DNA from 3 places in the Roseibium sp. FZY0029 genome. Region 3 is predicted to be linked to each of the others. Evidence: predicted binding sites of a transcription regulator. Region 3 holds the regulator's gene; each other region holds the start of a gene.
The links. The regulator PhoB, encoded in region 3, activates phosphate uptake and scavenging genes when phosphate is short. The targets are predictions, from matches to a motif close to TGTCATNNANCTGTCAT.

Region 1 (7,572 bases), on a different contig from region 3:
GGCAGGAGACGTCACTTAGCTGAGGTTCAGCTCCTTGAAGAAGTCGTTGCCCTTGTCGTCGACGACGATGAAGGCCGGGAAATCCTCGACTTCGATTCGCCAAACGGCTTCCATGCCGAGTTCCTCGAACTCGACGACTTCCACCTTCTTGATGCAGTCCTGCGCCAGACGCGCGGCCGGTCCACCGATGGAACCGAGATAGAAGCCGCCATGGGCCTGACAGGCGCGGCGCACCTGTGCGGACCGGTTGCCTTTGGCCAGCATCACCATGGACCCGCCTGCAGCCTGAAACTGGTCGACATAAGCGTCCATGCGTCCGGCCGTTGTCGGACCGAAAGACCCGGACGGCATCCCCTCCGGCGTCTTGGCAGGGCCCGCATAATAGATCGGGTGGTTCTTGAAATAGTCGGGCAGGGGCTCGCCGCTTTCCAGCCGGTCACGCAGCTTGGAATGGGCCAGATCTCGGGCCACGATCAACGGACCGGTGAGCGACAGGCGGGTCTTGATCGGGTGCTTGGAAAGTTCGCCCAGAATTTCAGACATCGGCCGGGTAAGATCGATCTTCACCACATTGTCGGACAGATGCTCGTCGGTCACCTCGGGCAGATACTTTTCCGGGTGCATCTCGAGCTGTTCCAGGAAGATGCCGTCTTTCGTGATCTTGCCGACGGCCTGGCGGTCTGCCGAGCAGGATACGGCCAAACCGATCGGCAGCGAAGCGCCGTGACGCGGCAGACGGATGACACGCACGTCGTGGCAGAAATATTTACCGCCGAACTGGGCGCCGACGCCCGTAGCCTGGGTCAGTTTGTGGATCTCTTCTTCCATTTCAAGATCGCGGAAGGCGTGTCCCAGTTCCGAGCCTTGCGTCGGCAGTCCGTCGAGATAGCGCGCGGAGGCCAGCTTTGCCGTCTTCAGATTCATTTCTGCGGACGTACCGCCGATGACGATGGCAAGGTGATAGGGCGGGCAGGCTGCGGTGCCCAGCGTGAGGATCTTTTCCTTCAGGAACTCGACGAGCCGGTTATGGGTCAGCAGCGAGGGCGTGCCCTGGAACAGGAACGTCTTGTTGGCCGAGCCGCCACCCTTGGCCATGAACAGGAATTTATAGGCAGCTTCGCCTTCGGCATAGAGCTCGATCTGTGCCGGCATGTTGTTGCTGGTGTTCTTTTCCTCGAACATGGAAAGAGGCGCGAGCTGGGAATATCGCAGGTTCTTCTTGAAGTAGGCGTCGCGGGAGCCTTCGCCGAGAGCAGCCTCGTCGGAGCCATCGGTCCAGACCCTGCGGCCCTTCTTGCCCATGATGATCGCGGTGCCCGTGTCCTGGCACATTGGCAGAACGCCATGAGAGGCGATATTCGCGTTCTTCAGAAGATCGAAGGCGACGAACTTGTCGTTCTCGGTCGCTTCCGGGTCTTCGAGGATTTTCTTAAGTTGCTCCAGGTGCCCGGGACGCAGGAAATGGTTGATGTCCTTGAAAGCCTCTTCGGCAAGCAGGCGGAGGCCTTCCGCCTCAACCACCAGCACCTCTTCGCCGTTGAACTCGGCTGTCTTGACGTGGTCAGACGTTAGTTTGCGGTAAGGCGTTTTGTCTTCACCCTGGGGGAAAAGAGCGCTGTGCTGATAGGCGGGAGGTGTGAGCGGAGCGTTCATAGGAGGCTTTCCTGATCTGGCTGCTTCCCTTTACTTTCGGAAGCGCTGGAACGTTGAGTGCTGTTCTCATACGGCAAAAAGGCTGCGGACGCCAAGTGCCGCAGCCTGATCAAATGGTCGGAACCGAAAGTCTTGAGTACCCGACAGGATGTCAGCGGATCGCCGTGAGATCCAGGGTCACGGTAACGATGTCGCCGACAGTGTCGGTGCCGACGCCGCTGCCAAGCTGATAGTCGAGCCTGTTGACGATCGCCGTGCCCTTGGCCGTTGCGGTATCGCCTTCAATGTCCAGGGTGAAATCCATTTCGACAGGCTGGGATATGCCCTTGATGGAAAGCGTCCCCGCGGCCCGATAGCTGTTGCCTTCGACAAGCTCGACAGAATCCGACCTGAATTCAGCGGTCGGGAAGTCTCCCGTATTGAACCAGTCCTTGCCCGGCAGCGTTCCGTCGAACTGGGCGTTTCCGGTCGTTGCGCTCATCGGTTTGATTTCAGCGCTGATTTTCGCGGTTTCGGGAGCTTCCGGGTCAAAATCGATGTCAGCTTCCCAGGACGCGAACACACCCGTCAGCGTGCCGCCACCCTGCTTGACTTCGAAACCGAGCTTGCTCTGGTCCGGATCGACTTTCCAGGTGTCGGCAAAGGCCGGTGCGGTGAAGGTTGTCGCCGACAGGACAGCTACGGCGTAAGAGAAATGCTTCAAAGTCATCTTCAGATTTCCAATTCGTTTTATCAGCTGTCGGCTCTGGCGGGAGCCGTCGAAATCATGCGCTTCAATGTGGCATCGCGCGCGATGAAGTGGTGTTTCAGCGCTGCGGCGACGTGAACCACGATCAGCGCGATCAGCAGATAGGCGCCGTATTCATGCAGAAGCTTGAAGAAGCTTTCTGCTTCCTCCTGCGAGCCAAGCACCCCCGGCACTGGAAGATGCGGCACAGGCAAGACATTGAACAGGACGGTCGGGATTCCCCAGGGCGACGCAGACACCATGAACCAGCCGGTCAGCGGCAGCGCGAACAGGAGCGCGTAAAGGCCGACATGACCCAGATGCGCGCCTGCTTTTTCAAGCGGGTGCATATTGTCGGGCGGTTTCGGTGAAGGGTTGAGAAGGCGCCAGAACAGACGGAAGACGGCAAGAGCCAGCACGACAAAGCCAATGGACTTGTGAAGCTGGTAGAGTTCAAACGTCGCCTGCTCGGTCTGGGGCAACTGCTGCATGTAAAGGCCGAGGCCCAGCATGCCGATGATCAAAAGGGCCATCGTCCAGTGGAACGCAATTGCGATCCTTCCATACCCGGTTGAGGTGTTGCGCAGCATGGCAGCTCCTGGAAAGCGGAGGCCGGTCAGCCCGGCCTCCGTTGGTGTTTTATCAGTTGGTCGCGTCAGCCTTGAGCGCTTCGGAATGGAAGGTCACGGTAACTTCGTCCCCTACATAGGGAACATACATGTCCATTCCATAGTCAGAGCGCTTCAGCACTGTGGATACGGCAAAACCGGCAGCTTCTTTCTTGGCCATCGGGTGCTCGCCGAATGCGGTCACGTCAACGGTCAGGGTCACCGGCTTGGTGATGTCCTTGATGGTCAGGTCGCCGGTGACTTCCAGCTGGTTGTCGCCGGTTTTCTCGACCTTGGTGCTCTTGAAGGTCGCTTTCGGGAAATTCTCCGCGTCAAAGAAATCCGCGCTCAGGAAGTGCTGGTTGCGCTCTGCCCAGAAGGTGTCGAGGCTGCCGACATCAATGGTGAATTCGATGGAAGAATTCTCAGGCTTATCCTTGTCGATCAGCAGCGTGCCTTCCCATTCACCGAACCGGCCTTCGGTCGTGGAATAACCGAGGTGGTTATAAGAGAATGACAGGTTGGCGTGGGACTTGTCGAAGTCGTAGGCAACAGGCTCGGCGAGGGCGGTGCCCGCAACGAGGGAGAGGGCAAGTGCAGAAGCTGCAAGACGGATCATGATCAAACCTCATGGATGTTTTCAGGGGCGTTCGCTCATGAACGCTGCAGCAGAAAGATAGGTCCAAAATTGTGCGGTGCAACTTGACTGACTGTTCGGTAAAGCTGAACAATAATTCAGTTGATTTCTTCGTTGTTAACCCTTTGCCTTCTTGCTTTACGTCAATTGAAGCAGCTTGCGCTCGGCTGCCCTGCCGTATTTCGAAAGAATCGGGATAAGATCCTGAGCTGGAGGCGAGTAAAAACTTCGCGCAATTAAGAGTTGTTTTTGTCGGTAAGCGTATGAAATCGCGGTGAAAGTTGAACTGTCATCATTTCATCAAGAATTTCAGGCACCTATCACGTCAACTTCCCTCTTAAAATTGGGGTCTGCCATCCCCGTTCAAGCTCCGGGCAATGATCTGGAGACTCAGGAGATATAAACGTGAAACAAGCCATCGTTGTGTGTCACCGCGGAGCCAGCCTTCAGGCGCCGGAAAACACGATCGCTTCTCTGGAAGGAGCCATCGCACTCGGCGCCGAGGTTGTGGAGTTCGACGTGCGGCCGTCGAAGGATGGTGTGCTTTATGTGATGCATGATGCGACCGTCGACCGGACGACAAATGGCACCGGACGCATTTCGGACATGACCTCCGAAGAGATCGATCGTCTTGATGCCGGTTCCTGGTTCGATGCGGCATTCGCAGGACAGCGTGTTCCGAGGCTGGATGCCTTTCTGGATGCCTGCAAGGGTCGTATCGGCACCTATGTTGAAATCAAGGAAGGTGATCCTGCAGAAATCCGCGATATGCTGGCGGCCCGGGGCATGCTGGCCGATGCTTGGACTTTTTCTTTCGACCAGGCAATCCGCGCTGAAGCGCGCGCAAAAGTGCCAGACCTGAGGCGGATGGTTCTCTACGCCCACGTTGGCTCTGTTGAACGCGCCGTTGCACTTGATGCCCACATTCTGGAGTTCCATGAAGACGATCTTGAAGAAGGCTTGATCTGCGAGGCGAAGCAGGCTGGTCTGATTACGCAGATGTTCTATGCCGGTTCTGACCGTGCCGTCTTCGAAAAAGCCGTCCGTTGCGGCATTGAGCAAATGAACATCGATCAGGTGGAAGTCTTCAGAGCCGTCGAAAGAGAAATCCTGGCACCCGTTTGACGTCCGCAGATGATCCGAAATTGCGCAAATTTACCTGCCATGGACTGCTGTGGCCCGAATTTTCAGGGGCTCGGGCCACTCTGCAGCGACAGGATGGAAAAAAATATTTCGCAGCACAGAACACCATTTAGACAGTTGCGAGCAGGTATCTAGGATTGCCGAACCTCACCAGAAGTCCAAAAAAACAATCTTGAATAGTTTTAAAATTAAAATTTTAGAGAATGTTTGAAAAGACCGGAAACGGTAGAAGAAAGAACAATTTTTACTAAAAAAATGAAACAACAAGATTTCCCTTTTCAATTCAAGTCTTGTTAACGGGCCCAGAATAGCGTGCCGGGTTTAGAAATCCGGGCCAAAAGGGGGCTCTTATGTCCAGTCGCAACATCGTCAATCGCGCAAACCAGGCAGGTTGCACTGCGGCAATTGCTGGACGTGCTGGACATTTTTGGGAAATCAAGCTCCGCGTTACTGCCTCATTCTTGCTTGCAGCCCTCGCAATCTTCTGGTTCTCGCAACAGGCATTTTCTCAAGACACGGACGCAGATGGTGCGCATTGGCACTGGTCCGTCGAACGCGTCAGCGGCCGCGTGATGGTTGAGACACGTGAAGGCGAAACCTTTGCCCTCAAGCGCGGGATGACAGTCCGAAAAGGTTGGAAGTTAAAGACCGGCGGCGGACGTGTTGTCGTCAGCCGGGGCAAGGAGACCTTTGTCGTTTCGCCAAACTCGGTCGTAACGCTTGAACCAAAAGGCGTGCTGATCAAACGGATGGTCGTCTACCAGGACCGCGGCCAGGTGGATGTTGACGTCCAGCGCCGGTGGTACAGGCATTTCAAGGTGGAAACGCCGTTTCTGGCTGCCGTCGTAAAAGGGACCCGTTTCTCCGTTCGGGTTGGAAACAGGACGGCGTCGGTCAAGGTTGGCCGGGGCGTTGTCGGTGTTCACGACTTTGCGTCAGGGGAGCGGGCGAACGTTGGCGCAGGTCAAGCTGCTGCCACCAACCCTTCGCGCCGCGTCGGACTGTCCGTCAGCGGGAAAACCAAACCGGAGGTGGAAGCCGGACCCAAGCGGGCGCCGGCCTTTCAAACACGTGTCGTGAAGAACGTTCCAGCATCTAACGCTCAGGCAAAAGCTGCCAATGGTATCAGCCGCGGCAACGCCGGCATTGCCCGCTCAGGCACCAATGGCAACTCCGGCAACAAAGGCAACTCGGGTGGCAATGGCAACTCGGGTGGTCACGGCAACGGGAACGGCAATGGTAACTCCGGCAACGGCAATTCGGGTGGGCACGGCAACGGCAATGGTAACTCCGGAAACAGCAATTCCGGAGGCAACGGAAACGGAAACGGTCATTCCGGTAACAACAGCAACTCCGGCGGCAATTCCGGCCATGGCAACGGCAATGCTGGTGGCAATGGAAATGGCAACGGCAATGCCGGTGGAAACGGAAAGGGTAAGGGGCGTTAACAGGCCCTGGCCCTTGATTGGTTTGCAGCACGCGCTCGTTTGAACCGCTTGTTCGGTGGGGTCCAGCGCTGAGTACCCAGGTAAACTTATTTGTTTCCGTCCGGGTATGAAGCGAGCCGAGTAGTTCAGTTAATTACAAAAGAATACTTAGTTCCTTTTTTCTTTGAAGAGTGTGTTTATCCCTAATAGTGACGAGCATAGGTAATATTTGCCGCCTGTCTTCACGTTAGGTTAAGCGCTAAGATGCTACACGGTTTGTGTGGCGTTTGAAAATGTCCGCGGGATTTCCGGACGGCATTCATGGTCAGTCGCAACGTGTAGAAGAGTACGATGAAAAAAGACGGTATGTATTCAGCAAAGGGAAGAGCAGCTTCACTGCTATGTATACTCTTGCTTGCAGCTCTGGTCCTGCATCCTGCTTCTGCGAATGCATCAGACTGGGTCGTGAAACGTGTATCAGGCATCGTTTATTTTGTCGCACCCGGCGTGGAAGCCTTCCGCGTCAAACAGGGCATGGTGTTCAAAAAAGGCTACACCATCGGCACACGAGCTGGCGCCCGCGCCCTGATTGCGAGAGGCGGTGAAACCATCGCCGTCGGGCCGAACACCACCTTCGCCATGTCAACCTTTCGAAGCTCAGGGGTGAAGACCACCTTGCTGCAGCGAAAAGGGACGATCGAAGTCGATGTACAAAAGCGGCGGCAACCGCATTTTACCGTTGAAACCCCGTTCTTCGCCGCAGTCGTCAAAGGCACACGCTTTGAAATCACTGTACAGGCAAAGCAGGCCCGCGTTTCCGTCGATCGCGGCGTGGTCGCGGTGGAAGACTTTGCCTCAGGCGACAGGGTGGACCTGACAGCGGGCCAATCAGCCTCCAGCGCCCCGTCAAGCAGGGTTGGTCTATCTGTTGGCGGACGCACCAAGCCTTCTGTGAAACCAGGTGCGAAGCGTGCACCTGTTTTTGAAACACCTGCGGTCAAGAACGTGCCGCCAAATGCAGCGGCTGCGAAATCTGCCAATTCCGACAAGAGCGCCCGCAAAGGCAACGACAAAGCAATTGGCAATGGCAGAGGAAACGCCAACGGCAATTCCGGTGGCAACGGTAACGGCAATTCTGGTGGCAATGGCAACGGTAATTCCGGCGGTAACGGCAATTCCGGTGGCAACGGTAACGGCAATTCCGGTGGCAACGGCAACGGCAATTCCGGTGGCAATGGCAATGGCAACTCCGGTGGCAACGGTAACGGCAATTCTGGCGGCAATGGCAACGGTAATTCCGGCGGCAACGGCAACAGCAATGCCGGCGGGAATGGCAACGGTAATTCTGGCAACGGAAACGGAAAAAACAGGAATTGA
Region 2 (7,572 bases), on a different contig from region 3:
GTGCTCCACCTGAAGGCGGGTGTTCATTTCCATGAAATAGAACCGGTCGGAGCGCAGGCCTTCGGAAACATCGGCGATGAATTCGATTGTGCCGGCACCGGAATAGTCGATGGCCTTGGCGGCTGTCACGGCAGCGTCCCCCATCGCCTGGCGCATTTCTTCCGGCATGCCGGGGGCGGGGGCTTCCTCGATCACCTTCTGGTGGCGGCGCTGAAGCGAGCAATCGCGCTCGAACAGATGCACGGCATTGCCGTGGCTGTCGCCGAACACCTGGATCTCGATATGGCGCGGCTTGGTCAGGTATTTTTCGATCAGCACGCGGCTGTCGCCAAAGCTGGCTTCGCCTTCGCGCTGCGCGCCCTTCAGGGCGTCGGCAAAATCCTTCGGGTCATCGACGCGGCGCATGCCCTTGCCGCCGCCGCCGGCACGCGCCTTGATGAGCACCGGATATCCGATCCGGTCAGCCTGCTCTTTCAGGAAGTCCGCGTCCTGGTTCTCCCCATGATATCCGGGCACCACCGGCACACCGGCTTTTTCCATCAGCGCCTTGGCGGCATCCTTCAGGCCCATGGCCCGGATGGACGAGGCGCTCGGTCCGATGAAGGCAATGCCGGCCTTGTCGAGAGCGTCGACGAAGTCCGGGTTTTCAGACAGGAAGCCATAGCCCGGATGAACCGCCTCGGCGCCGCTGAGCTTGCAGGCCTCGATGATCTTGTCGGCCTTCAGATAGCTTTCCGACACCGGTGCCGGGCCGATGCGGAAGGCTTCGTCGGCCATGGCCACATGCTTGGCTCTTGCGTCGGCATCGGAATAGACCGCAACGGTCTTGATGCCGAGCTTCCGGGCCGTCGCCATGACCCGGCAGGCAATCTCGCCGCGATTGGCAATGAGGATCTTCTTGAACATTTCTTAGCTCTCCTCCCAGGGAGTGACTAGTGCGCCGGGGGTGTCGGCATTTCGGTCCGGAGCAAGATCCGGCATATGCTGTATCGGCAGCGCGCTGAACACGGTGATGGAGTTTCGGCTGCCGTCGGCCAGAAGAGAGCTGCGGCCGGTCGCCAGAACGTCCACCTTCAGACCGCCAACGGACAGCGTATCGCCCTTGTCGATGCTGCCTTCGTCAAGCGCGACCAGGATGGCTGTCAGCGGCTGCGTCAGGTGAACATCGGGGTGCTGGTCACGAAACGCGGCTTCGATATCCGGACCGCATTCCACCATCGAGCGGACTTCACCTTGCATCAGTCTTCCTCCCGAGCGCTTCCAGTAAGTGGGTGTGGCTGGCCTCGTCGAAGGCGACCAGCGTGACGCTTTCGATATCCGGCAGGTCATCCAGAAGCCGCGTGACCGTTGTCACCGCGACAGTTGCCGCCTTGGCGGCTGGATAGCCGTAAATGCCGGTGGAAATGGCTGGAAATGCAACGCTGTTGCAGCCGTTGTCCGCGGCGAGGCGAAGGCTGGTTTCGTAGCAGGATGCAAGAAGGTCCGCTTCGCCTGCGCTGCCGCCTTTCCAGACGGGGCCGACCGTGTGAATAACGTGGCGGGCGGGCAAGCGGTACCCGCTGGTGATCTTGGCGTCGCCTGTCTCGCAGCCGTTGAGCGTCCTGCATTCGGCCAGGAGTTCCGGGCCTGCCGCGCGGTGGATGGCCCCGTCGACACCGCCGCCGCCAAGAAGCGATGAATTGGCCGCATTGACGATGGCGTCCACGGCAAGCCGGGTGATGTCGCCGACGTGGGTTTCGATCCTGCTCACGGTTTCAGCTCCGGCTGCAGATCTTCAACAACCCTGAAGCGCTCGCAGACCAGGTCCATTTCCGGATCAAAGCCGCCGTTGCGTTCAAAAAAGGTCTGATGATCCCGGCGCCAGCCGGCGAGATCTTCGTTCTCGCCTTCCGCCAGCGCGAAGTCTTCTCCGACATCGCAGAAGCGCACGACGGAGACTTCCAGCGTCTCGATCACCAGCGCGGGCGTGTCGTCCCAGTTGAGGGCAATGTCACGGCGACCATGGACGGGCAGCACCTCGCCGCCGTCCTCATAGCTCTGCAAGGCGCCGCATGTGGCGGTTTTCTTGCCAGCGCGCACAAGGGCAATAAGCTCGGCACACAGGTCTGCATTGTCGCCGAACTTGAAGGTTTCGGCACCTGGGTATTTTGCTTTCAGCGCGTCGATGGACATCGGATCACATCCTGAAGAGACCGAAGCGCGTGTCTTCGATCGGGGCGTTCAGTGCTGCCGACAGGGAGAGGCCCAGAATATCGCGGGTCTTGCGGGGGTCGACAATGCCATCGTCCCAGAGCCGGGCGGTCGCGTAAAGCGGGTGCCCCTGCTGTTCGAACTGGTCGATGATCGGCTGCTTGAAGGCCTTTTCCTCATCCGCCGACCAGTTGCCGCCCTTGCGCTCGATACCGTCGCGGCGGACGGTGGCCAAAACGCCGGCCGCCTGTTCGCCGCCCATGACCGAAATGCGGGAGTTGGGCCAGGTCCACAGGAAGCGCGGCGAATAAGCCCGGCCGCACATACCGTAGTTGCCGGCACCGAAGGACCCGCCGACCAGCATGGTGATCTTCGGGACGGAGGTGGTGGCAACGGCGGTGACCAGCTTTGCGCCGTCCTTGGCAATGCCGCCGCTTTCGTATTTGCGGCCGACCATGAAGCCGGTGATGTTCTGCAGGAACACCAGCGGCACCTTGCGCTGGGAGCAGAGCTCGACGAAATGAGCCCCCTTCACCGCGCTTTCGGAAAACAGCACGCCGTTGTTGGCAATGATGCCAACAGGCATGCCATGGATATGGGCGAAACCGCAGACCAGAGTGGTGCCGTAGCGGGCTTTGAACTCGTCGAAGCGCGAACCGTCGACGGTGCGGGCGATGACTTCGCGGATGTCGTAGGGCGTCTTCAGATCGGCCGGAACGACACCGAGGATTTCTTCCGGATCGTAGAGCGGGTCTTCCGGGGTCTGCAGGGCGACGGACGGTGTCTTGGTGCGGTTGAGGCTGGCGATGGCGCGGCGGGCAAGCGCCAGTGCGTGCGCGTCGTCGCGGGCCAGATGATCGGCAACACCGGACAGGCGCGTGTGGACATCACCGCCGCCGAGATCCTCCGCCGTGACTTCCTCGCCGGTGGCGGCCTTCACCAGAGGTGGGCCGGCCAGGAAGATGGTGCCCTGGTTCTTGACGATGATGGTTTCGTCCGACATGGCCGGCACATAGGCGCCGCCTGCAGTACACGAACCCATGACGACCGCGATCTGGGCGATGCCCCTGGCCGACATGTTGGCCTGGTTGAAGAAGATGCGGCCGAAATGGTCGCGGTCCGGGAACACCTCGTCCTGATTGGGCAGGTTGGCGCCGCCGCTGTCGACCAGATAGATGCTGGGCAGATTGTTTTCCGAGGCAATTTCCTGGGCGCGCAGGTGCTTTTTCACCGACATCGGATAATAGGTGCCACCTTTGACGGTGGCGTCATTGGCAAGGATCATGACCTCGCGGCCTTCAACCCGGCCGATGCCGGCGATCATGCCGGCAGCAGGTGCGGCGCCGTCATACATGTCGTGGGCGGCGAGCATGCCGACTTCCAGGAAGGGCGAGCCGGGATCGAGCAGGCGGGAGACGCGCTCGCGCGGCAGGATCTTGCCACGGGACACGTGGCGCTGGCGCGCGGTTTCGCCACCGCCGTCCAGGGCTGTCCGGGCAGCGGCCTTGACGGTGTCCATGGCCGCTTCGTGCGCGGCGCGGTTGGCTGCAAACTGTTCGCTTCTCGGCGATAGGCTCGATTTCAGGATGCTCATGTCACCCGGTCTCCCTTGGAACAACCCTCTGGGCGGTTGATCGCGTTCTCGTGTTGGCTCCCCATGCGTCCGGTTTCACGCGTGAGGGCTGGCAAGTCTCATTCTTCCGGCGCGACGGCCTTGCGCGCCAGGTCGAGGTAAATTTCTTCGATATCCTGTCTGGAAAGGCGCCCGCCTTCGCGGTACCAGCTTGGAATGGCGGTCAGCATGGCGATGATCGCCCGGGTCGTGACCCTCGGCTCGCGCAGGCTGTAGCGGCCCTGTCGAGAGCCTTTTTCGAGAATGTCAGTCAGGATGCCTTCGTAGCGGCGGCGCTCTGTCTCGACGGCGTCGAAATTGTCCGGTTCGAGATTGCGAAGCTCCATGTAGGAAATGAAAACTTCGTCTGTCCGTTCCAGGTGATAGCGGATGTGAAACCGCACAAAGCGCTCCAGCGGATCCATCTCCGCCGGAAAATCCGCTGCGTCCCACGCGGCCAGAAGCTCGCTCATGTGGGCAAGCATCAGGTCTTTCAGGATATCCTGCTTGGTCGGGAAGTGATTGTAGAGCGCGCCTGGCTGAACACCGACATCGGCGGCGATTTCGCGCATCGAGACAGCGGCATAGCCGTTGGCAGCAAAGCGTTTCAGGGCGGCCTTGCGCACACGCGCGGCAGTTTCCTGGCCCTTGGCGCCCGTTCTGGAGCGGCTTTGCGGTTTTGCAGCAGCGCTTGCCATTTCAATCCTCCCTGTCTTGAAAAGTAAATGAACGTTTGTTCATTTTCAAGGGCAATTTGAGTACGAAAGCGTTGCTGCTAGAAAGAATGCCAGGGGAACAGGTGGGACTGTCAAAAAACTTTCATGGATAACCTGTTCACAGTCCTTGGGCATTCTGCTTCCGGTTGACCGCACCGCCGACCTTGGCCGTGCCTCCGGGATGTATTTCAAAGGAACCGATTGATGACCGACGAAAGCGCAAAAACCTGGGTTGAAGCGGAATGGGCCGACAGCCTGGACGAAGAGCTGGAGATGGAGATCGACGATTTTCTCATCGCCAGGGATCTCGCCTTCATCTCGGAAAAGAAGCACAAGTCTTCCATCGACAGGAACACCTATTTTCACGAGCTTCTGCGCCTGCAGGCCGAGCTCGTGAAGCTACAGGATTGGGTGCAGCACACCGGTGAGAAGATCGTGATCATCTTCGAAGGCCGTGACGCGGCCGGCAAGGGCGGGGTGATCAAGCGGATCACCCAGCGGCTCAATCCGCGTGTCGCGCGCGTGGTTGCGCTGCCGGCACCAACCGACCGCGAAAAGACCCAGTGGTATTTCCAGCGCTATGTGCCGCATCTGCCGGCCGCCGGTGAAATCGTGCTGTTCGACCGCTCCTGGTACAACCGGTCCGGCGTCGAGCGGGTGATGGGGTTTGCCGATGAAAACCAGGTCGAGCAGTTCTTCAACGACGTTTCGGAATTCGAGCGCATGATCGTGCGGTCCGGCGTGCGGCTGATCAAATACTGGTTCTCGATCACCGACGAGGAGCAGCAGCTCCGCTTCCTGATGCGCATCCACGACCCGCTGAAGCAATGGAAACTGTCGCCGATGGATCTGGAATCCCGGGTACGCTGGGAAGACTATACCAAGGCCAAGGAAGAGACCTTCGAGCGGACCAATATTCCCGAAGCCCCGTGGTTCATCGTGGAAGGCAACGACAAGAAACAGGCCCGCCTCAACTGCATCAGCCACCTTCTGTCGATGATCCCTTACGAAGAGGTGCCGCACGACCCGATCGAGTTGCCGGAACGCGTCTATAACTCCGACTACGAGCGCAAGGTACTGCCGGAACATCTCTACGTGCCGGAGAAGTTTTGAGGCGGGAAGCTGCGCCCTTCATGAGCGCGATTGCTGGCTTCGTATAGATCTCTCCAGATACCACAGGTGTCACCCCGGGCGAGCAGCGCGAGACCCCGGGGCCCACTCGCTTTCAGAGCGTTGAGGCTGGAGCAGGTGTCGACCGGACTTACGCATGTTTCAGCAGGTGGTTCTGCGAGTAGGCCCCGGATCTGCGCTACGCTTGTCCGGGGTGACGCAGAATTGGGTACCTGGTCTGCTTCCTGAATGCTGCGCTGACAACGCGAACAGGCCTCTATCCTGCCTTTCCGCCCTTGCGGAGTTAAATCGTTTTATGTCATCTGGGGTGCGTACCTCAAAAATATGGGAAGGATGCCGGCATGACGGAAAAGTCTATCAAGTGGGGGATCGTTTCGACCGCGAAAATCGGCCTTGAAAAGGTCATCCCCGGCATCCAGCGCTCGAAGACGGGTATCGCTTATGCAATCGCCTCGCGCGATCTTGGCCGGGCGCAGGAAGCTGCCAAGGAGCTGGGTATCGAAAAAGCCTACGGATCCTATGAGGATCTGCTTGGCGACCCGGAAATCGATGCGATCTACAATCCGCTGCCCAACCACATGCATGTGCCGGTGACGATCCAGGCGGTGAATGCCGGCAAACATGTGCTGTGCGAGAAGCCGGTGTCTCTCAATGCCGAGGAAGCGGCGCAGCTTCTGAAACTGCCAAAAGACAAGCTGGTGGCCGAAAACTTCATGGTGCGGGCCCATCCGCAATGGATCAAATCGCGCGAGATCGTGCGCTCCGGCGACCTGGGCGAACTGAAAGCGATCCACACCTTCTTCAGCTATTACAACGATGATCCGGGCAACATCCGCAACAAGGCCGACATCGGCGGCGGCGCGCTGCTCGACATCGGCTGCTACACCATGCTGGCCGGGCGCTACTTCTTCGATGCGGAACCGCTGCGGGTGGTGTCGCTGATCGATCGGGATCCGGAGTTCGGCACGGACCGGATGACCAGTGCCTTGCTCGACTTCGGCAACAACCGGCATCTCAACTTCACCGTCTCGACCCAGCTCACGCCTTACCAGCGCATTCAACTGGTCGGCACGAAGAAGCGTCTGGAAATCGTCATCCCGTTCAACGCGCCGCAGGGCGAAGCAGTGCAGATCCGGCTTGATGACGGTTCCCTGCTCGGCGATGCCTCGATGCAGTCGGATATCATCGCGCCCTGCGATCAATATGGCGAACTGGTGGATGTGTTCGGCCGGGCGATTACCGGCGAAGTGCCGCTACCCTATCGCGCGGAAGACGCGGTTCAGAACATGAAGATCCTCGACGCGATCTTCGCATCGGCAGAAAAAGACGGCTGGGTCAGCATCGACTGAGCCCTTCGCAAGTTTCGCTTTCCAAACAGTGCAGTCCCGGCCTTGAGCCGGGACTTGTTTTTGAGCAGGCCGACGTAGCAGCAGGGGCGTTGGACAACGTCGGCAAAGGTCCCCAGCGTTCAAACCTCCACAAAAGCGAACCCGTTGCCGCGTGTATCCAGATATCCGAAACGCTCCGTCGACAGGTGGGTTGCCGCAAAGGGAATCCTGTCTGCTGACAGCCGGTCGAACAAAGTCTTTCGTGTTTCAACAGCCAGGACGGGGTCGCTGTCGAGCGCATAGCGAACCTCCGGGTTGGCAAATTGCAGTGCATCGGACACAACGACATCGGCCAGCAGGATCATTTCCCTGGAGTCAGCGGACAGATGCACGGCCTGATGACCCGGTGTGTGACCCGGCGCTGAAATCAGGGTAATGCCGTTGCCGAGATCGGTATCGCCGCGATGAAGGCGCAGCTGATTGCCGATCGGTTTCGCGAGTGCCTGAATGAGGCCAACCATCGGTCGTTTGTCTTCCGGCGCAGTGGTCAGCAGGGCTTCGTCGGTCCAGAAGTCCCACTCTGTCGCCTGAAGAT
Region 3 (7,572 bases):
AGGGCGTCCTGGTTTGCCTCAGCCATCAGGCGCTTGTTGACCTGATAGGCGCTGAGGAGATTGTGACGCGATTCCGCGTCGTCATCGCCCATGGACACCCAGCAGTCGGTCACGACACAGTCGGTCCCCTTGACTGCCTCATATGGGTCCGTCGTCACCTGAATGGAACCACCCTTGGCACGGGCAGCTTCAATCAGGTCCATCGGCGGCGCCAGTTCGCCCGGCGTCGCGATGCGCAATTCGAAATCGAAACGCGGCGCGGCATGAATCCACGAGGCCAGCACGTTGTTGCTGTCACCGGTCCAGGCAACGCTCTTGCCCTTGATCGAACCGCGATGCTCTTCGAAGGTCAACAGATCCGCCATGATCTGGCAAGGATGCGAGAGCTTGGTCAGCCCGTTTATCACCGGCACCGTTGCGTTCTCGGCGAGTTCGCGCAGTTCGTTGTGATCAAGGATGCGGATCATGATCGCGTCTACGAAACGCGACAGAACCCGCGCTGTATCGGCGATTGTCTCGCCGCGGCCGAGCTGCATTTCCGCACCGGTCAGCATCAAGGTCTCGCCGCCAAGCTCACGCATGCCAACATCGAAGGAAATGCGCGTACGGGTCGACGGCTGTTCGAAGATCATGGCCAGTATCTTGCCGGCCAGCGGCCCCTGGCCGCGATGCACGCCGTTCCGGCTCGACTTGATCTTCCGACTGGCGTCCAGGATGGCGCGCAGTTCGTCGCCTTCGAAATCCGTCAGATCCAGAAAGTTCCGGTAGGTTCCGTTTGCGGTCATCAGGCCGCTCCTTCCGTCAATTTCGCTTCCACAGCGACAGCAGCCTGTTCCAGGCGCTCGACTGCAATGGAAATTTCCTCTTCGCTCATGGTCAGCGGCGGCATGATGCGCACCACGTTATCGCCGGCTGGCACTGCCAGGAGACCCGCTTCACGGGCCGCAAGCACATAATCGGCCACCGGCACCACGCATTTCAGGCCGAGCATCAGACCATTGCCGCGCACTTCCGCCAGAACGTCCGGATGGCTGTCCACCAGCCCGGCCAGCTTCTGCTTGAAGCTGAGGCCTTTCTGACGAACGCCTTCCAGGAACCCGTCTTCCAGCACCACGTCGAGCACCGCATTGCCGACCGCCATGGCCAGCGGGTTGCCGCCAAAGGTGGTGCCGTGGGTTCCAGGCGAAAGGGCTGCTGCGGCTTCCGCGGTTGCAAGGCATGCGCCCATCGGGAAACCACCGCCGATGCCTTTGGCGATCGCCATCAGGTCCGGCTCCACGCCCGCCCACTGGTGCGCGAACAACTTACCGGTCCGTCCGACACCGGTCTGGATCTCGTCGAAGATCAGCAGAATGCCGTTGTCGTCACAGATCTTGCGCAGCGCGCGCAGGAAGTCGGCCGGAATTTCGCGGATCCCGCCCTCACCCTGAACGGGCTCGATGGCAATCGCCGCGGTTTGCGGACCGATGGCATCTTTCAGCGCATCCAGATCGCCGGCCGGCACCTGATCGAAACCGGGAGCCTTCGGGCCGAAGCCTTCAAGGTATTTTGCCTGACCGCCCGCCGCGATGGTCGCGATGGTCCGGCCGTGGAAAGCGCCTTCGAAGGTCACGATGTGGAACCGTTCAGGATTGCCGTTGTCATAATGATACCGGCGCGCGCATTTGATGGCAGCTTCCATCGCCTCGGCGCCGGAATTCACGAACAGCACCTTCTCGGCGAAGGTGGCCGCGCACAAACGCTGCGCAAGCCGCTCGCCGTCGGGCATCTGATGCAAGTTGGAGGTGTGCCACAGTTTTGCGGCCTGATCCTGCAACGCCTTGACCAGATGCGGATGGGCATGACCGAGTGCGTTGACCGCGATGCCGGAACCGCAATCGAGGAATCGTCGGCCATCGGTGGTTACCAGCCAGACACCTTCCCCATGATCGAAAGACAGGTTCGATCTTGCGTAATTTCCGAATAGTGCAGTCGCGGACATAACCTCGTTTGTCTCCTTTAAACGCCCCCGCTGTCCCTGCGTCGCCCCGACGCCGGGCCGCCATCTGGAAAAGATCGCGAAGGGCCAAAACGCAACGTGCCGCCCCGATGAGGCGGCACGTAGCGGTTTCCTTATACACTGCCGGTACCGTGCACTGTCAATGGAAATGGCGCACTGGACATTTCCCCCGCCCTGGAAGACGGATTTCATAAAATTCTCAATGACCTCGCCATAATTGGGGAAAAGTCGTTTCATCCCCAACTGGTTTGGGTCCGGTGGTTGCCTGACAAATTAACGTTATTGTAACCTCTGAACAATCAGACACGAGATCTCGTGAGGCAAATCACCAAAAGGCACTAGATATGCCATTATTAAGCGTGCTTACGCATGCTTAACACGGGGTTAATGGCCGCGGGTCGGTCAAACTAAAGGGTGCGGCGATGAGTTGGACAAACGAACGGGTTGAGCTTCTCAAAAAGCTTTGGGGCGACGGCTTGAGCGCGAGCCAGATTGCGGGAGAACTGGGTGGCGTTACCCGGAATGCCGTTATCGGCAAGGTGCACCGCCTTGGTTTGTCCGGCCGTGCCAAGTCCACGTCTTCAAGCGCAAAGCCGCGCCGGCCGCGGACGGCAGCTCCGGCAACGGGCGCCGCGCCAAAGAAGCCGACCAGCTCACATCCGCAGTCCATCGGTGCAACGGCGCTGAAGGCGGACATGTCACCGGCGCCGGTGGTTGAAGCCAAGCCGCGCGTGGAGCCGATTGCCGAACTGGTGCCGATCTCCCAGCGCGCGACCATCCTGACGCTGACCGAGCGGACCTGCAAGTGGCCGATCGGCGATCCGGCGACCGACGACTTCTACTTCTGCGGCCGCCATTCCGATGCCGGCGTTCCCTACTGCGCCCATCACTGCAAGATCGCGTATCAGCCGGTCGCTGACCGCCGCCGCGACCGCAAGACGATGGCTCAGGCAGGCTGATAGCCTGTAAGCAAAACGATTTCTCGAAAAGCCCGCCGTTTTGGCGGGCTTTTTACTTGGACTTTCGCTCCGCTGATTTGCCTTTCCCATCCACTCGCATCAGACCATTGCCCGAGCAAGGCCTTCGCGGGACCAGGCTGCGACGCCGCGGAAAGCTCTTGTGAGGGAAAGACAAAGCCTCTGAGACGAAAAAGCCCGCTCAAGAGCGGGCTTCTCATCGTATGATCCGAGCTCTGACCTCAGGCGGTTGCGGCGGTGAACTGGTCGTTGAAGGCATACCCGGCACCGCGAACGGTGCGGATCGGGTCCTTCGCCTTGCCCTTGTTCAGGGCCTTGCGCAAGCGGCCGACGTGAACGTCGACAGTGCGTTCGTCCACATAGACATCATGCCCCCAGACACCATCCAGCAATTGCTCGCGGGAAAAGACACGGCCGGGCGAAGTCATCAGAAATTCCAGCAGGCGGAATTCGGTCGGTCCCAGGTGAATTTCCTTGGCGTTGCGGCGGACGCGGTGGGTTTCGCGATCCAGCTCGATATCACCGGACCGCAGCATGGTGGACACCACTTCCGGGCTTGCCCGCCGCAGGATGGCGCGCACGCGGGCCATCAGCTCCGGGACCGAGAAAGGTTTGACCACATAGTCGTCGGCACCGGTCGACAGGCCGCGGATGCGCTCTGCTTCCTCGCCGCGTGCCGTCAGCATGATGACCGGCAGACGTTCGGTGTCCTCGCGCGCTCTCAGGCGGCGGCACAGTTCAATTCCGGAAAGGCCCGGCAGCATCCAGTCGAGCAACAACAGATCCGGCAGGCTTTCGCGCAGGCGGATTTCCGCCTCATCGCCCCGGACACAGGACTCGACCGAGTACCCTTCTGCTTCCAAATTGTATCTCAAAAGAAGGCTGAGCGGTTCTTCGTCTTCAACGATGAGCACCTTCGGCATACATCTCGCTCCAATTACAGCAACCGGCGCCAAGGCGCCGGCCGTTCAGATCTTTTGCAAATGCGACAAACGCCGGCGCTCAGACCGCGCCGGTTTCGTCGACCTTTGCCCGGTCTTCCGGCAGACGTTCACCAGTGACCATGTAGTAGACGTTCTCGGCGATGTTGGTCGCGTGGTCGCCAATGCGCTCGATGTTCTTGGCGCAGAACAGGAGATGGACGCACTGGGTGATGACGCGCGGATCTTCCATCATGTAGGTCAGGAGTTCGCGGAAGATGGACGTGTAGATCGCATCGACCTCGGCATCGGCTTCCTGAACCCGGCGCGCGGCTTCCGCATCCTTGCGGGCGTAGGCATCCAGCACCTGCTTGAGCTGGGACAGTGCCAGTTCGGTCATGTGTTCGACACCAATCGCGAGCTTCTTGTTCTGCAGGTCGCTGTCGATGGCGATCACTCTCTTGGCCACGTTCTTGGCAAGATCGCCGACACGTTCCAGGTCGTTGGCAATGCGGGTGGCAGCGGTGATTTCGCGCAGGTCCTGCCCCATCGGCTGGCGGCGCACGATCAGTTCGATCAGCTTCACTTCAAGTTCGTTGTAAAGCGTGTCCAGACGGATATCGCCCTTGATCGTCGCCTTGGCAAGCTCCAGATCCTGCGACACCAGCGCAGAAACCGCATCGGCAAACGCCGTCTCGGCAATGCCGCCCATTTCGGCAACCTTGCCGGCCATGGCCGTCAATTCGTCATCGTAAGCCGTGACTGTATGTTCAGACATCCTGTGTCCCCTTCAGAAACCTAAAAAATGCTTAGCCGAAGCGGCCCGTAATGTAGTCCTGCGTACGCTTGTCCTTCGGATTGGTAAAGATGTCCTCCGTCAGACCTTCCTCCACCAGAACACCAAGGTGGAAGAACGCGGTACGCTGAGACACACGGGCAGCCTGCTGCATCGAGTGGGTCACGATCACGATGGTGAAGTTTTCGCGCAGTTCGTCGATCAACTCTTCCACCTTCGCGGTTGCGATGGGGTCAAGCGCCGAGCACGGTTCGTCCATCAGGATCACTTCCGGGCTCACGGCAATTGCACGCGCGATGCAAAGACGCTGCTGCTGTCCGCCCGACATGCCGGTGCCCGGCTCGTCCAGACGGTTTTTGACTTCTTCCCAAAGGCCGGCCTTCTGCAGGCTGGACGCTACGATTTCATCCAGCTCGGCCTTGCTGCGGGACAGGCCGTGGATCCGCGGACCGTAGGCGATGTTGTCGTAGATCGACTTCGGAAACGGGTTCGGCTTCTGGAACACCATGCCGACCTTTGCGCGCAGCTGCACCGGATCGACCTTGGGATCATAGATATTCTCGCCATCGATCTTGATCGAACCTTCGACACGGCAGATGTCGATGGTGTCGTTCATGCGATTGAGCGTGCGCAGGAAGGTCGACTTGCCACATCCGGACGGGCCGATGAAGGCCGTTACGGAGCGCGGCTGGATTTCGATGTCCACGTCCTTGATGGCGTGTGTATCGCCATAATAGACCTGCACCTTGTTCGCGGAAATTTTGCTTTCGGTCATGGTTTTCGCCTGTTCAAAATTCGGCATCTCGTTCATCGGAGCTATCCTTACCAGCGGCGCTCAAACCTGCGGCGCAGGATGATAGCGATAATGTTCATGGTCATGAGGAACACCAGCAGCACGATGATCCCGCCCCATGCGCGCTCATAGAATGCCGGATCGGCGCGTTTCGCCCATTCGTAGATCTGGGCCGGCATGGCCGAGTTCGGAGAGAAGAAACCGGCGGCCACACCATCGGGGAAGTTGGAGGCGATGAAGCCGACCATCCCGATCAGCAGCAGCGGAGCTGTTTCCCCAAGGGCCTGCGCCAGACCGATGATCGTTCCGGTCAGAATGCCCGGCATGGCCAGCGGCAGCACGTGGTGGAAGATCGACTGCATCTTGGAGGCACCGATCCCGAGGGCCGCATCGCGAATGCTCGGCGGAACCGCCTTCAGCGAGGCGCGGGTTGAGATGATGATCGTCGGCAGTGTCATCAGCGTCAGCACCAGGCCACCGACCAGCGGTGCAGACTGCGGCAGGTGCATGAACTGGATGAACACCGCCAGGCCAAGGATACCGAACACGATGGACGGCACTGCAGCCAGGTTGGAGATATTCACCTCGATCAGATCGGTGAACTTGTTCTGCGGTGCGAACTCTTCCAGATAGATGGAAGCGGCGACACCGATCGGCAGCGACAGGAACAGCACCACCAGCATCATGAACAGCGAGCCAATCATGGAGGCCCCGATGCCGGCCTGTTCCGGGCGGCTGTCGGACGCATCGGTTCCGGTGATGAAGGACCAGTTGAAGCGCTTTTCCAGAAGGCCGGCAGACTTCATCTGATCGACCAGATCCAGATGCGCCGCATCCAGGTTCTTGTCTTCCGCAAGGTCTTCCCGCTTGACGCGGCCCTTCAGGTAACCGTCGACGCGGGACGAGGCGATCAGTTCGAAGGTGACGGTCGTCCCGATCTTGTCCGGATTGGCCAGTGCATAATCACGAACCGTGGCGGCAGCACCTGACGAGAACAGCTTCTGCAGGTCCTTGGCCGACATGTCGGTTGCGATGTTGGCACCAGCGAGTTCCTTGGCAAAGGCGTCGTCGATGATGGCCCGGTATTTGGATGTCTTGACCACCGACTTTTCCGCATCGTCGATCTGCTGCTGGTTGAGCGGAACATCCACCTTGACGAAGGTCTGGCTGAAGGCGCCGAGACCGTTGGAGAGGATTGCCCACAACAGCGCGACGAGGAAGAACAGGCCAATGCCGATGGCAATGATGCCATAGAGCTTGAAGCGGGCTTCAGCGGCGTTGCGCTTTTTCGTCAGCGGATCGAGTTCGAGGATCGACGTGATCTTGTTCGGGGTCGGAGCACTGGTCTTGCCCGACGGAGGCGTAAGGGTCGTGTCGGTCATTAGTCGTACTGCTCCCGATATTTGCGCACGATGTAGAGCGCGACGATGTTGAGCCCCAGGGTCACGACGAACAGGGTCATGCCGAGTGCAAAGGCGACCAGGGCTTCCGGGGAGGCAAAGTCGGCGTCGCCGGTGAGCTGGCTGACGATCTTCGCGGTCACGGTGGTCATCGCTTCGAGCGGGTTCATGCTGAGCCGGGCGGCAGCGCCCGCACCCAGAACAACGATCATGGTTTCACCGATGGCGCGCGAGGCCGCCAGCAGAATGGCGCCGACGATGCCCGGAAGAGCCGCCGGCAGAATGACCTGCTTCACGGTTTCCGAATGGGTGGCGCCAAGGCCGAGCGATCCGTCACGCATGGCCTGGGGCACGGCGTTGATGATGTCGTCGGAAAGCGAGCTGACGAAGGGGATCAGCATGATGCCCATGACGGCGCCCGCGGTGAACACCGAGGAGGCACCGGACATCCAGCTGACGCCGAGCGCGCCGCCGGAACCGAAGACGTTCATCAGAAGCGGGCCGACCGTAAGCAGTGCGAAGAGACCGTAAACGATGGTCGGGATGCCGGCCAGGATCTCAAGCAAAGGCTTGGCGACGGCGCGCACGTGCGGCGTCGCATATTCGGACAGGTAAATTGCGGCGAACAGACCGATCGGCACCGCAACGGCGAGCGCGATCAGGGAAATATACATGGTCGCCCAGATC

Region 1: the regulator PhoB is predicted to act here: its motif matches at 3,913-3,929, upstream of V1T76_RS09255 (glycerophosphodiester phosphodiesterase family protein).
Region 2: the regulator PhoB is predicted to act here: its motif matches at 4,609-4,625, upstream of ppk2 (polyphosphate kinase 2).

Annotation. Positions count from the first base shown of each region.
Region 1 covers NZ_JAZDVZ010000003.1:178,620-186,191, reverse strand. Annotated here, with positions in the region: gene V1T76_RS09275 (fumarate hydratase) at 16-1,653, opposite strand; gene V1T76_RS09270 (YceI family protein) at 1,805-2,362, opposite strand; gene V1T76_RS09265 (cytochrome b) at 2,386-2,970, opposite strand; gene V1T76_RS09260 (YceI family protein) at 3,023-3,607, opposite strand; gene V1T76_RS09255 (glycerophosphodiester phosphodiesterase family protein) at 4,031-4,750, shown strand; gene V1T76_RS09250 (FecR domain-containing protein) at 5,119-6,216, shown strand; gene V1T76_RS09245 (FecR family protein) at 6,547-7,572, shown strand.
Region 2 covers NZ_JAZDVZ010000004.1:83,770-91,341, reverse strand. Annotated here, with positions in the region: gene V1T76_RS11975 (acetyl/propionyl/methylcrotonyl-CoA carboxylase subunit alpha) at 1-906, opposite strand, end outside; gene V1T76_RS11970 (hypothetical protein) at 910-1,239, opposite strand; gene V1T76_RS11965 (O-acetyl-ADP-ribose deacetylase) at 1,229-1,750, opposite strand; gene V1T76_RS11960 (ASCH domain-containing protein) at 1,747-2,172, opposite strand; gene V1T76_RS11955 (carboxyl transferase domain-containing protein) at 2,177-3,784, opposite strand; gene V1T76_RS11950 (TetR/AcrR family transcriptional regulator) at 3,883-4,500, opposite strand; gene ppk2 (polyphosphate kinase 2) at 4,723-5,631, shown strand; gene V1T76_RS11940 (Gfo/Idh/MocA family protein) at 5,991-6,998, shown strand; gene V1T76_RS11935 (MBL fold metallo-hydrolase) at 7,118-7,572, opposite strand, start outside.
Region 3 covers NZ_JAZDVZ010000001.1:337,110-344,681, forward strand. Annotated here, with positions in the region: gene argF (ornithine carbamoyltransferase) at 1-785, opposite strand, end outside; gene V1T76_RS01555 (aspartate aminotransferase family protein) at 785-1,981, opposite strand; gene V1T76_RS01560 (GcrA family cell cycle regulator) at 2,422-2,958, shown strand; gene phoB (phosphate regulon transcriptional regulator PhoB) at 3,198-3,899, opposite strand; gene phoU (phosphate signaling complex protein PhoU) at 3,979-4,674, opposite strand; gene pstB (phosphate ABC transporter ATP-binding protein PstB) at 4,706-5,503, opposite strand; gene pstA (phosphate ABC transporter permease PstA) at 5,515-6,867, opposite strand; gene pstC (phosphate ABC transporter permease subunit PstC) at 6,867-7,572, opposite strand, start outside.